3 regions of the Nocardioides korecus genome follow, and region 3 is predicted to be linked to each of the others. Evidence: predicted binding sites of a transcription regulator. Region 3 holds the regulator's gene; each other region holds the start of a gene.
What was found. Region 3 encodes LexA, which represses DNA repair genes until DNA is damaged. Its sites were predicted from a motif close to TCGAACANNTGTTCGA; they were not measured.

Region 1 (4,137 bases), 130 kb from region 3:
GACGGCCGACAGGGCCAGCCTCTGGGCCTTGCTGTGCAGGCGCGAGGTGCGTCCGAGGTCCAACGGCAGCGAGCCGCCGGCGTACACGATCGGGAGGATGCCGGCCCCGCAGGCCAGTCTCCGGGCCTCCCCGGCCGAGATCTCGGCCCCACTGTCGAGCCGCGCCGCCCCGAGGCCGTCGAGCAGCCGCTCGTGGTCGAGATGGACGGCGATCACGGCCCCGACCCGACCGTGGCCGCTCAGGCCCTCGGTCGGGAGGTGCTCCACCAGCTCGCAGAAGGCCGCGCCCAGCGACTCGCTCCAGCTCGCGCCCGGGACGTCACCGGCCGCCTCGTCGACCACCCGCTCGCCCGCGCGGTTGCGCGAGAGCCGACGCGGCGCACCGAGGTGCTGCAACCGCGTCATCAGCAGGTGGGCGTGCAGGTCGGGCAGGACGAAGCGCCCGGCCCAGGACCCGTCGCCGTTGTCGTGGAGCGTCAGCCAGGTCGCGGACGCCGCGCGGGACTCCTGCTCGGCGAGCATCGTGGCCTGGTGCTCGTCGGCCGCACGCGGGTCGACGACGGCCAGCATCCGGCGCGACCGGCGCCGCAGCGCGTCCACGCCGAGCCGGCGCGACACCGCCTCGCGCACCAGCTCGGCCACGGCGGTCTGCCGATCGGCCTCGCTCACCCCGGCGGGCACGTCCTCGGCCGCCGCCACGATCACCCGCGCGTGGGACTCCCCCAGCTGCCCGCCCGCGAAGGCCTGCTGCACGGCCGGGTAGCGCTCCTCCAGGAGTCGCGCCAGACGCAACCCACCCCGCACGACCGCCGGGGTCGAGCCGGTCAGCCGTGCCAGCCAGGCATCGGCCCCCGTCGCTCCGTCCACCTCCTGGGCCCGTGACTGCTCGGCGGTGCGGGCGAGACGCAGCCTCAGCTCACGGAGCTGCCGCTCGGCCTGCGCCACCTGGACGACCAAATCCTCGACGGCCCCGGCTCCCGCGCTGGGCAGCGCACCACCGGGCAGGTCCTTGAGAGCTGCGTCGACCGCGTCCAGGCACGACGCCACGGCCTGCAGGGGATGCAGGTCGGAGGCCTGGGCGATCGCTGACATGAGTCCATCCCAGCACCGACCACCGACAGTACGGCCTGGGAACAAGTGTTCGATTCCAGCATCCGGACAGTTCCGTGGAACGGCTCATCCAGCGCCTCCGCCAGACGAGCCCCCTCGGCGTGCAGACGAGCCTCCTCGCCGTGCAGACGAGCCTCCTCGCCGTGCAGACGAGCCCCCTCGGCGTGCGGACGAGCCCCCTCGGCGTGCGTGTGGGGTGTTGCGCGCTCCCGGTCAGCCGACGCGGGCGGCGGCGAGGAACACCGAGGCGATCAGCGCATGGCCGCGGGCGTTCGGGTGGTCGCCGTCGGAGGCGAGCAGCGCGGTGGGGTCGCCGGTGCCGCGGCTGCCCTTGAAGGCGGTGTACGTCGAGACCAAGGTCGCGCCCGTCGCGCTGGCGGCGTGCGCCAGGCCCTGGTTGGCGTACGTCGTGGCCTGCACCGCCTTGGACTCCCCCCAGGCACCGTAGGTGCGCAGACCGACCTTGCCGTCGCGCATCACGTTCCAGTAGTCCGCGACGACGACCCGGATGCCGGGGTGCAGCCGCTGGAGCGTCTGGACGATCGTCGTGACGTTGGCCTGCACGCGCCTGGCCACCCGCGGGAAGGCGACCCACGCGCGGCGCTGGTGGGCGAGCACGCCCTCGAAGGCGTACTCGAAGTCGTTGGCGCCGATCATCACCAGCGCGGTGGCCGAGGAGCGCACGGTCGACTGCACCGAGGACTGCCCGACCTGCGACAGCACGTCGACGCTGGTCGCCCCGGGGAAGGCCAGGTTGCGCATCGTGACCGGGTGGCCGGTGCTGCGGGCGACCTGCGCGGCGTACTGCTGCGGGAAGGGGGTGCACGAGCAGTGCATGCCCGAGGCCACCGAGTCGCCGAGCGTGACCATCGAGCCGTTCGTGGCCGCCTGGGCCGGCGCCGCACCGAGGGCGAGGCCGGCCGCCAGGAGGGCCACCAGCGCGACCGCCGCGGCCAGGCCCGAGCGGGCCCGGGACCCCCGGTGCGCGGAGGAGGGCTGCACGGGGGCGTGGACGGACCGCCCCGAGATGTCGGACGTCATGCACCCCACTCTCTCAACGGGATCCGGGGACGCGCGGGGTCGAGCCCGGATCGTTACCTGTCCGCGACACCCTGGGCCGCGAGCTGCTGCTCGACGTCGACCAGGAGCCGGTGCACCCGCAGGCCGCTGTGCACGTCGACGGCTCCGTCCTGCTCGTTGGTCACGGCGACCGCGAGCGCCTCCATCAGGGCGTCCCCCACGCCCTCCTCGGCGTCGGAGCGGGCCCCCTCGAACAGGATCGGGCCGGTCTCGCTCCAGACCCGCACCTCGAGGAGGTCGGCGGCCCGCGGGGTGGTGATCGAGAGCGAGACCTGCCCCAGCGCGCCGCTCTCGTGCCGCGTGACCAGTGAGACCCAGCGCAGCGGGTCGCCGGTCGCGGTGACCTCCTCGATCGGCCCCATCCCGGCCTCGAGCAGGTCCAGCACGTGCGGCCCGACGTCCCACACGGCCCCGCGCTCGATCCGCCACGGCGTCGCGAAGTGGCTCCCCTCCAGGGCCGCGCCGGTCACGAACGACGCCTGGGCGCCCGTGGTCCGCGCGCCCTTCGCGGCCTCGACGAACGCGCGACCCGTCGTGGTGAAGCGGTTGCGCAGCATCAGCACGGTGCGCACCCCGGCCTCGTCGACGGCGTCCGCGATCTCCTCCGCCTCCTCGAGGGTGAACGCGAGGGGCTTCTCCAGCACGAGGTGCTTGCCGGCCCGGGCGGCCTGCGGGGCCAGGCGCCCCTGCACGTCGGGGGGTACGGCGAACGCGACCGCGTCGACCCGCTCCAGCAGCTCCTCGAAGCTCCCGGCGACCTCGCCGCCGTGCTCGCGGGTCAGCTCCTCGGCCGCCTCGGGACGCCGCGCCCACACGGCCTCGAGGGTGGTGTGGGGACTGTCGCGGATCATCGGGGCGTGGAACAGCCCCGCCCAGGGTCCGGCTCCGACGAGACCGACGCGCATGCTCATGCGCCGACCCAAGCACCTCGGCGGGCGGGCCGGTAGGGGGCCTGCCTAGGGTTTGGGACATGACCGCCTGGCAGTCCACCGCGTGGCAGTCCACGGCCTGGCACGAGGCGTGGTTCGGCGGTCGGCTGCTGGTGCTGGCGGCGATCACGGTGGCGCTGGGATCGGCGTACGGCACGGGGCTGCGGCTGCTCCCCCTCACCTCGATCCTGCGAGCGGCCGTGCAGCTGTCGGTGGTCGCCCTGGTCCTGCGCGGGGTGCTGGCGGTGCCGTGGACGGCGGCGGCGTTCGTCGTGCTGATGCTCAGCACCGCGTCGTGGACCTCCACCGGGCGCCTGAGCGGGCTGTGGCACGCGCGCCGGGCGGCGGTCCTCGGCGTGGTCAGTGGGTCGGTCGTGGCGCTCGTGGTGGTCTTCGGGCTGGGCCTGGCCTCGCTCGAGGCGAGGTACGTCGTGGCCACCGGCGGCATCGTGATCGGCAACGCGATGAGCGCGGCCACCCTGGCGGGCCGCAACTTCCTGCGGGCCGCCCGCACGCGCTCCGCCGAGGTCGAGGGCTGGCTGGCGCTGGGAGCGACCCCCTCGACCGCCCACGCCGCGATCTCGCGCGAGGCCGTCCGGGAGTCGCTGATCCCCAACCTCGACCAGGCCCGCTCCACCGGGCTGGTGACGCTGCCGGGCGCGTTCGTCGGCGCCCTCTTCGGGGGTGCCACGCCGCTGCAGGCCGCGGAGTTCCAGCTGGTCGTGCTCGGCGGCATCGCCCTGGCCATGACCACCACGGCCATCGTGGTCGCGACAGTCGTCGCGCGGACGCCGTACGTCGTGGACGCGCACGCCTGAGGTGTCTCGTGGGTCGAACCGGACTGGCGGCTCGTCGTCGAGACCACCCCCCGGGTGCACAATCGCGGGCATGACCGCCTCCACGGACCGCACCACCTCCCCTCCGCCCACCGTCGCCGCGGCCGAGCCGGCCGCCGCGGGGATCGGGCCGGGGCGCACCCGGCAGGGGGCCGTCTACCGCGACGGCGTGCTGGGTCGGC
Region 2 (4,137 bases), on a different contig from region 3:
GGACGGCGACGTCGGGGACGCCCATCATCTCGGCCTCGGGCTGGACCTCCGCGACGGCCCGGTCGGCCTCCTTGGCGCTCCACCCCAGCCCGACCAGCCCGGTCTGCACCTGGGCCTGCCAGTCGACGGTGCCGAGGCGGGCAGCACCCGCGGCAGCGGTGCCCGGTGCGAGACCCGGGGCGCCGATCCGGTCGCGCAGCTCCAGGATGATCCGCTGGGCGCCCTTCACCCCGATGCCGGGCACGGCGGTGAGGGTCTTGACGTCGTCGGCGGCCACGGCCCGTCGGAGGGTCTCGGGCCGGTGCACGGCCAGCATCGCCTGGGCGAGCTTGGGGCCGACGCCGCTGGCCGTCTGCACGAGCTCGAACATCTGCTTCTCGTCGTCGTCGACGAACCCGAACAGGGTGAGCGAGTCCTCCCGCACGACCATGCTGGTGGGGAGGACCACCTCGTGCCCGAGCCGGAGCCCGGCGAGGGTGTCGGGCGTGCACTGGAGGTCGAGACCGACCCCGCCGACCTCGAGGACGGCCGAGGTGGGGCCGACGGCCGCGACGCGGCCCCGGACGAAGGCGATCACCGGACGGTCCTCCTGCTGGTCGGGGCGGGGGTGCGGCGCGAGGCGGCCAGGGCCTTGCGCTGGGCGGCGGCGGCCTCCTCCAGGCGTTGGGAGGCTCCCCCGCGCCAGACGTGGCAGATCGCCAGGGCGAGCGAGTCGGCGGCGTCGGCGGGCTTGGGCACGGCGTCCAGGCGGAGCAGCCGGGCCACCATGGTCCCGACCTGCGCCTTGTCGGCCCGGCCGTTGCCGGTCACGGCCGCCTTGACCTCGCTGGGGGTGTGCAACGCGACCGGGAGGCCACGTCGTGCGGCCACCAGCATGGCCACGCCGCTGGCCTGGGCGGTGCCCATCACCGTGCTGACGTCGCTGCGGCTGAAGACCCGCTCGACGGCGACGGCGTCGGGACGGGTGCGGTCGAGGAACTCCTCGAGGCCGACCTCGAGCAGTCGCAGCCGGTCGGAGACGTGCAGGTCGGTGGGGGTCCGCACCACGCCCACGTCGACCAGCGACAGCGGCCGCCCCAGGGAGCCCTCGACGACGCCGACGCCGCACCGGGTCAGCCCGGGGTCGATCCCCAGCACGCGCATCGACTCAGCTCCCTGTCGTCCGAACACCTGTTCGCACCACGCTAGGCGAGCCGCCTCCCGGGGCCGGCCGCGACACTCCGGCAGCCGGCCGCGGGCTGACGCGCGGGATCAGGCCTCGAGGGACTCCATCACGTCGTCGGAGACGTCGAAGTTGGCGTAGACGTTCTGCACGTCGTCGAGGTCCTCGAGCGCCTCCACGAGCCGGAACACCTTGCCGGCGCCCTCGGAGTCCAGCTCGACCTGCATCGAGGGGACGAACGACGCGTCGGCGGAGTCGTAGTCGACCCCGGCCTCCTGGAGCGCGGAGCGCACGGCCACCAGGTCGGTGGGCTCGCTGACGACCTCGAAGGAGTCGCCGAGGTCGTTGACGTCCTCGGCGCCGGCCTCGAGGGTCGCCTCGAGCACGTCGTCCTCGCCGACCTGCTTGCCGTCCTGCTCGACGGGCACCACCACGACGCCCTTGCGGTGGAAGAGGTAGGAGACCGAGCCCGGGTCGGCCAGCGAGCCGCCGTTGCGGGTCATCGCCGTGCGGACCTCCATCGCGGCGCGGTTCTTGTTGTCGGTCAGGCACTCGATCAGGAACGCGACGCCGTTCGGGCCGTAGCCCTCGTACATGATCGTGGAGTACTCCGCGCCGCCGGCCTCGGCGCCGGACCCGCGCTTGACCGCGCGGTCGATGTTGTCGTTGGGGACCGAGGACTTCTTGGCCTTCTGGATGGCGTCGAAGAGCGTCGGGTTGCCCGAGACGTCACCGCCGCCCATCCGGGCGGCGACCTCGATGTTCTTGATCAGCTTGGCGAACATCTTGCCGCGACGGGCGTCGATGACCGCCTTCTTGTGCTTGGTGGTCGCCCACTTGGAGTGGCCTGACATGTCAGCGCCTTCCTTCCTGCGTCGTCGTCGTCGGCTCGGCCTCCCCGGGCTGCGGGGCCGACCCCGCTCCCGCCAGGCTCGACACCACGAGGTCGTGGAAGAGCCGGTGGACCCGGGTGTCCTCCCCCACCTCGGGGTGGAAGGAGGTCGCCATCAGCGGTCCCTGACGGACCGCGACGATCCTACCCGCGGCCTCTCCCGTCGGCACCCGCGCGAGGACCTCCACCCCGGGGCCGACCGACTCCACCCAGGGGGCGCGGATGAAGACCGCGTGCACCGGGTCGCCGAGACCGGTCATCTCGACCTCCCCCTCGAAGGAGTCGACCTGGCGGCCGAAGGCGTTGCGCCGCACCGTGACGTCCAGCCCCCCGAGCGTGACCTGGCCCTCCTCGCCGTCGAGCACGCGGTCGGCCAGCAGGATCATGCCGGCGCAGGTCCCGAGCACCGGCATCCCGGCCGCGACCCGGCTGCGGACGGGTTCGAGCAGCCCGAACACCCGGAGCAGGCGGGCCATGGTCGTGGACTCCCCACCGGGCAGGACGAGGGCGTCGCAGGCCGCGAGCTCCTCGGGACGGCGTACGCCGAGGCAGGGCACCCCCAGCGCCCGCAGGGCCCGGAGGTGCTCCCGCACGTCCCCCTGGAGGGCGAGCACCCCGATCGTGGGACCGGCGGGGTCGACGTGGGGCGGGACCGCGAGGTCGGGGGTGTCGGCGGGGTCGGTGGGGTCGGTGGGGTCGTGGAGCGGGGCGGGCACCGGCACACCCTAGGGGGCGGACGGGCCGGGCCCCGGTGTGGTGCCTCCCCCGCGGCGGCACCACACCGGGGCCCGGTGGGTCGGCCGCCTCAGGCGGCCACGTCCATGATGTCCGAGAAACCGACAAACATGACGAATTGGATTAAATGGACTACCAGCCACGCTCGGCGAGGCGGTGCGGCTGCGGGATGTCCTCGACGTTGATGCCGACCATGGCCTCGCCCAGGCCGCGCGAGACCTTGGCGACGACGTCGGGGTCGTCGTGGAAGGTGGTGGCCTTGACGATCGCCTCCGCGCGCTGCTGGGGGTTGCCGGACTTGAAGATGCCCGAGCCGACGAAGACGCCCTCGGCGCCCAGCTGCATCATCATCGCGGCGTCCGCCGGGGTGGCGATGCCGCCGGCGGTGAACAGCACGACGGGGAGCTTGCCGTTGCGCGCGACCTCCACGACGAGGTCGTAGGGCGCCTGCAGCTCCTTGGCCGCCACGTAGAGCTCGTCGGGCGAGAGCGCGGCCAGGCGCCGGATCTCGCCGCGGATCGTGCGCATGTGGGTCACGGCGTTGGAGACGTCACCGGTGCCGGCCTCGCCCTTGGAGCGGATCATGGCCGCGCCCTCGGTGATCCGGCGCAGCGCCTCGCCCAGGTTGGTCGCCCCGCAGACGAACGGCGCCTGGAAGGCCCACTTGTCGATGTGGTTCGCGTAGTCGGCCGGGGTGAGCACCTCGGACTCGTCGATGTAGTCGACCCCGAGGCTCTGCAGCACCTGGGCCTCGGCGAAGTGACCGATGCGGGCCTTGGCCATCACCGGGATCGAGACGGTGGCGATGATGCTGTCGATCATGTCGGGGTCGCTCATCCGGGAGACGCCGCCCTGGGCGCGGATGTCGGCCGGGACCCGCTCGAGGGCCATCACCGCGACGGCGCCGGCCTCCTCGGCGATCTTGGCCTGCTCGGCGGTGACCACGTCCATGATCACGCCGCCCTTGAGCATCTCGGCCATGCCGCGCTTGACGCGGGAGGTGCCGGTCTCGGGGGAGGTCTGGGGGATCGAGGAAGGGATGTCAGCCATGGCTGGATCTTACGTCCGGAGCCCCCGGCTCCCCCACCCGGGATCAGGCGCCCGGGAGCGGCCCACCGCTGCCGGCCAGCGCCTGCTTGCGGACCTTCAGCACGCGCAGCAGCACCGTCTGGGTGTTGGCCAGCGCGAGCACCCACAGCGCGACGTAGATCAGCACCGGCAGACCGAGCAGGCCCGCCAGTCCGGTCGCGACCAGGATCAGCACCAGCCGGTCGGCCCGCTCGGCCAGACCGCCACGGGCGTCGAGGCCGAGCGACTCGGCCTTGGCGCGGGCGTACGACGTGACCGC
Region 3 (4,137 bases):
CACAAATGTGTAGCAACGGCGTCGTCAGCGGGTCGACGAGCTGCAGTTGCTACACAAATGTGTGGGCATGACGCCGAGGTCACCCTCGAAGAGCCACCCAGCCCGCCCCGGTCTGCGACTCAGCGAGCAGTCACGATCCGCGAGGCCGACGACCAGGTGGAGGCCCCCACGCTGTTCCACGCCATCACCACGAACTGGTAGCGACCGCGGGGCAGGCGCATCGAGAGGCTGCGGGCCGTGGGAGCGGAGTAGGACGAGGCGTAGTACGTCGCGACGGTGCGGTTGCGCGAGTCGAGCTTGCGCGCGGCGACGCGGTAGCGGGTGATGGGGGCGCCGCCCAGGGTCAGCGGCGGGGTCCAGCGAGCGGTCGCGGTGACCGAGCCGCCGTACGAGCCCGAGGAGGCCGAGCCGATCCGCGGGGCGCCGGGGCGCGAGAGCGCCGGGATGGTGACGGGCGGGGTGGTCGGGGAGGCGCTCACGGTGACCGTCGGGGGGTGCTCCGGTGCGGTGACCGGTGCCGTCGAGGGGGAGCCGGTGGGCGAGGGCGTCGGGGTGGGGGTGATCGAGGGGGCCGGCGTCGTGGGGGAGGCGGTGGCCGCGCTGCAGCCCGAGGCGGCCAGGGTGTACTGCCCGAGGCTGGCGTAGTCGGAGTAACCCGTCTTCGTCGGGTCGCCGGCGCCCACGCCGTCGACGGTCAGGTAGTAGCGCCCCGCCCCCAGCGTCGTGGAGATCGCGGCGTTCATGCCGGTCGACTGGGGCCACGACCCGCCGGTGTTGCCGCTGGCGGGGTTGTTGAAGGCGACCTGCGCGCCGGTGGAGTCGCGCAGCGACAGGGAGAGGTCGAGGGCCGTCTGCGCGCCGATCCCGGAGGCGCTGGCGGTGAAGGTGCCCGTGCAGGCACGGTCCACGGCGAAGACGTCGACGTCGGTGCGCGTCGAGATGATCCCGGTCGCGGCGTACGACGTCGCGGCGCCGAGCTGGTCGGCGGTGGCGGTCGTGTCGCCGTGGTCGTCGGCCTTGAGGGGAGCGCCGTTGGCGGCGATCACGGCCAGGTCGTCCTGGGTCTCGTTCGCGTCGGCGTACTCGCCCTTGCTCCACTGGCTCAACGCCCGGTTGGTGGCGAAGCCCATGATCGGACCCCAGGCGGCGGTCCCGGCGTAGTAGCTGCCCGCGCCGGCGGTCTTGGTGCCGTCGTGGCTCAGCCCCAGGGTGTGGCCGGCCTCGTGGGCGGCGCCCTGTGCGGCGATCGTGGCGTTGGTGGTGGCGTCGGCGAAGACCCAGGCGGGCTGGTAGACGCCGGCCGAGTCGACCAGGTCGAAGGTGCCGACCATGGCCAGGCCGAGGCAGTTGACGCCGTTGCAGAGCTTGGACTTGGTGGCGGAGTTCATCGTGAACACGACGTGGGTGCCGTACGCCGTGTCGGTGTCGCTCGAGCGCGTGTAGCCGGCGACACCGGGGTCCTCGGTGGTGACGTCGATGTCGAAGGGCGCGTAGTCCTCCGAGACCTGGCGCCAGACCTCCTGGATCCAGGCGTCCTGGGCCTCGGTGAAGGTGCTGCCGCCGCCGTTGACGCCGGCCACGGAGCCGGCGGCGAGACCGTTGTAGTTCCAGCCGGTGCCGCTGACGTAGGCCCCGTCCATGTCGAGGAAGATCTTGTGCGTCGAGCCCGGGTTGCTGTGCAGCTTGAAGGTCTGGTCGGCCGGCAGGGCCAGTCGAGCCGTCGTGCTCGGGCCGGACGTCGTGGCCGCGCCCGCCTCGACGCGGTGGGCGGCGGGGTCGAGGTAGAACAGGCTGCCGTTGCGACCCACCCAGGCGGTGGAGTCGGTGGTCAGCAGCTGGCGCAGGCGACCGGCGCTGACGCCGCTGCGACGGGCGGCCTCGTGGATCCGGCCCCCCAGGGCGTCGACCGCGGCCTGTCCGTGGGTCGGCCGGGCAAGCAGGTTGCTGGTGGCGACCACGTGGACCGGCGAGCCGTGACGCAGCGGCTTGGTCGGCACGGACGTCGACCCGGCGGTGGCGGCCGGCTTCGGCAGCGCGGGGGCGCCGGTCGGGGCCGACGTCCCGCGCCTGCTCCCGATCGACGAGGTGCGCACCGTGACGGGCGGCGCCGCGACAGCCTGGACACCGGCCTGCTCCCGGGTGGCGCCGGGGCCGGGCGCCGCTTCCGCGCCGCCGTGGACGACGGTCACAACGGCACCGGACGCCACGAGGGCGCCGGTCACGAGAGCCAGGGCAGAGGTCGTACGTCGGGTCACCCCGTGATCATGCGCCGCAAAACCGTCCTAGTCACCCAAAACGGACAAAGCAGTCACACAATCTCGGGATCACATCCTCCGCAGGACGGCGGTGACCTTGCCCAGGATGGTGGCGTAGGTGCCGTCGATGGGGTCGTAGGCGTCGTTGTGGGGCATCAGCCACACCTTCCCGTCCTTGCGCTGGAAGGTCTTGACCGTGGCCTCGCCGTCCAGCAGGGCGGCCACGACGTCGCCGTTCTCGGCGGTCTGTTCCTTGCGGACGACCACGTAGTCGCCGTTGCAGATCGCCGCGTCGATCATGGAATCGCCGGCGACCTCCAGCATGAACAGGGTGCCGTCGCCGACCAGGGACTTCGGCAGCGGGAAGATCTCCTCCACCCGCTCCTCGGCCAGGATCGGCCCACCGGCGGCGATCCGCCCGACCATGGGCACCATCGTGGCGGTCGGCATGGCGTCGCCGGACCCGGTGGGGTCGTAGCCGGCCTCGTCGGCCTCGCTGATGGCACGACGGGCGGCCATCAGCTCGGGGATGAAGACCTCGAGGGCGCGCGGCCGGTTGGGGTCGCGCTTGATGAAGCCCTTCTGCTCGAGCACGCGCAGCTGGTGGGCCACGCTCGAGGAGCTGGTCAGGCCGACCAGCTCGCCGATCTCGCGGATGCTGGGCGGGTAGCCGCGCTTCTCGATGCTCTCGCGCAGCACGTTGAGGATGCGCTGCTGACGTGGGGTCAGTCCCGTGCTGTCGGGGGCCGCGTCCGGGAGCTCCGTGACGCGACCCGCGGTGCTCTTGCCGTTCGAGGATTCGCGAGTCGCCATGGAAGGGAACCTAGTCCAGTCACACGGGTCACTTCAAACACATGTTCGAACGGCGTGTCGCGCTCAGCGCCGAGCCCGTCCGAACATTTGTTCGACGAAATGCTTGATTCCGTTCGAACACGTGCTCTAACGTCGCTCATGTGTTCGATCGAATGTCTGTTCGGACGTCACCGATCCAAGGTCCAGCCCGTCCGGGCGGAAGGTCTTGTCGGTGGTCGCCGATAGACATCGGAGCACACACCAAGCAGGGGTCGCTTCCCTCGTCCGCTCCACCCGGAGCGGGCACTTCCCCGAAAGAGGTTGACCGATGAGCACGCTGAACATCACCCCCCACGTCCACGACGACTCCGCGTTCGAGGCCCTGGTCCGCTCGGCGGGCCCGGTCCTGGACGCCACCGACGTCGAGTTCGCCACGGTCTTCGACCTCGACTACGGCGACCGTCGGCTCGCCCTGGTCGTGCCGCAGCAGCGCACCGCCGGCCCCCGGCGGGCCACCGCGCGACGGGCCGCCCCGGCCCCGGCCCGCAGCCGGGTGCGGTTGACCCGGCGCGGTCGGCTGACCGCGCTCGCGGTGTTCCTGGGTGCGGCCCTCACCGTCCTGCTGACCCTCGGCGGGTTCTCCGCGGTCGCGACCCGCGACGCCGGCACGCCGCCCCCGGTGCGCGTGGTGACGGTCCACGCGGGCGACACGCTCTACGGGATCGCCGCAGACGTCGCCGCCCCGGGTCACATCCGCGAGACGGTGCACCAGATCCAGGAGCTGAACTCGCTCCCGTCGTCCTCGCTCAGCGAGGGCCAGAAGCTCGCCGTTCCCCTCGGCTGAGGCATCACACTGCTCGCGCCACCGACCTCCTCGACCCGGGTCGGTGGCGCAGGGGAAGACGTGGGGCGGGACCGCATCACACCGGTTCCGCCCCACGGTCACGTCCAGCCGGTCGAGACGGCGATCACTCAGGCGCGGAGCCGTGCGTCCGTCGTCGAGACCACGCTCGGTGTGCCGGCGGCACCGGCTCCGAGACGGATCAGCAGCTGAGCCGTCGTGTAGGTCCCCATCACCAGGCGCTCCCAC

Region 1: the regulator LexA is predicted to act here: its motif matches at 1,130-1,145, upstream of ACYVDA_RS05180 (HNH endonuclease signature motif containing protein).
Region 2: the regulator LexA is predicted to act here: its motif matches at 1,163-1,178, upstream of ruvC (crossover junction endodeoxyribonuclease RuvC).

What each region holds. Positions count from the first base shown of each region.
Region 1 is NZ_BAAGZO010000002.1:400,586-404,722, reverse strand. It holds gene ACYVDA_RS05180 (HNH endonuclease signature motif containing protein) at 1-1,092, opposite strand, end outside; gene ACYVDA_RS05175 (SGNH/GDSL hydrolase family protein) at 1,324-2,151, opposite strand; gene ACYVDA_RS05170 (Gfo/Idh/MocA family protein) at 2,205-3,101, opposite strand; gene ACYVDA_RS05165 (ABC transporter permease) at 3,161-3,937, shown strand; gene ACYVDA_RS05160 (alpha-hydroxy-acid oxidizing protein) at 4,008-4,137, shown strand, end outside.
Region 2 is NZ_BAAGZO010000009.1:40,209-44,345, forward strand. It holds gene ruvA (Holliday junction branch migration protein RuvA) at 1-577, opposite strand, end outside; gene ruvC (crossover junction endodeoxyribonuclease RuvC) at 574-1,134, opposite strand; gene ACYVDA_RS17105 (YebC/PmpR family DNA-binding transcriptional regulator) at 1,252-2,016, opposite strand; gene pdxT (pyridoxal 5'-phosphate synthase glutaminase subunit PdxT) at 2,018-2,668, opposite strand; gene pdxS (pyridoxal 5'-phosphate synthase lyase subunit PdxS) at 2,922-3,839, opposite strand; gene pgsA (phosphatidylinositol phosphate synthase) at 3,883-4,137, opposite strand, start outside.
Region 3 is NZ_BAAGZO010000002.1:270,777-274,913, forward strand. It holds gene ACYVDA_RS04565 (M12 family metallo-peptidase) at 120-2,222, opposite strand; gene lexA (transcriptional repressor LexA) at 2,325-3,068, opposite strand; gene ACYVDA_RS04575 (LysM peptidoglycan-binding domain-containing protein) at 3,376-3,891, shown strand; gene ACYVDA_RS04580 (lysoplasmalogenase) at 4,020-4,137, opposite strand, start outside.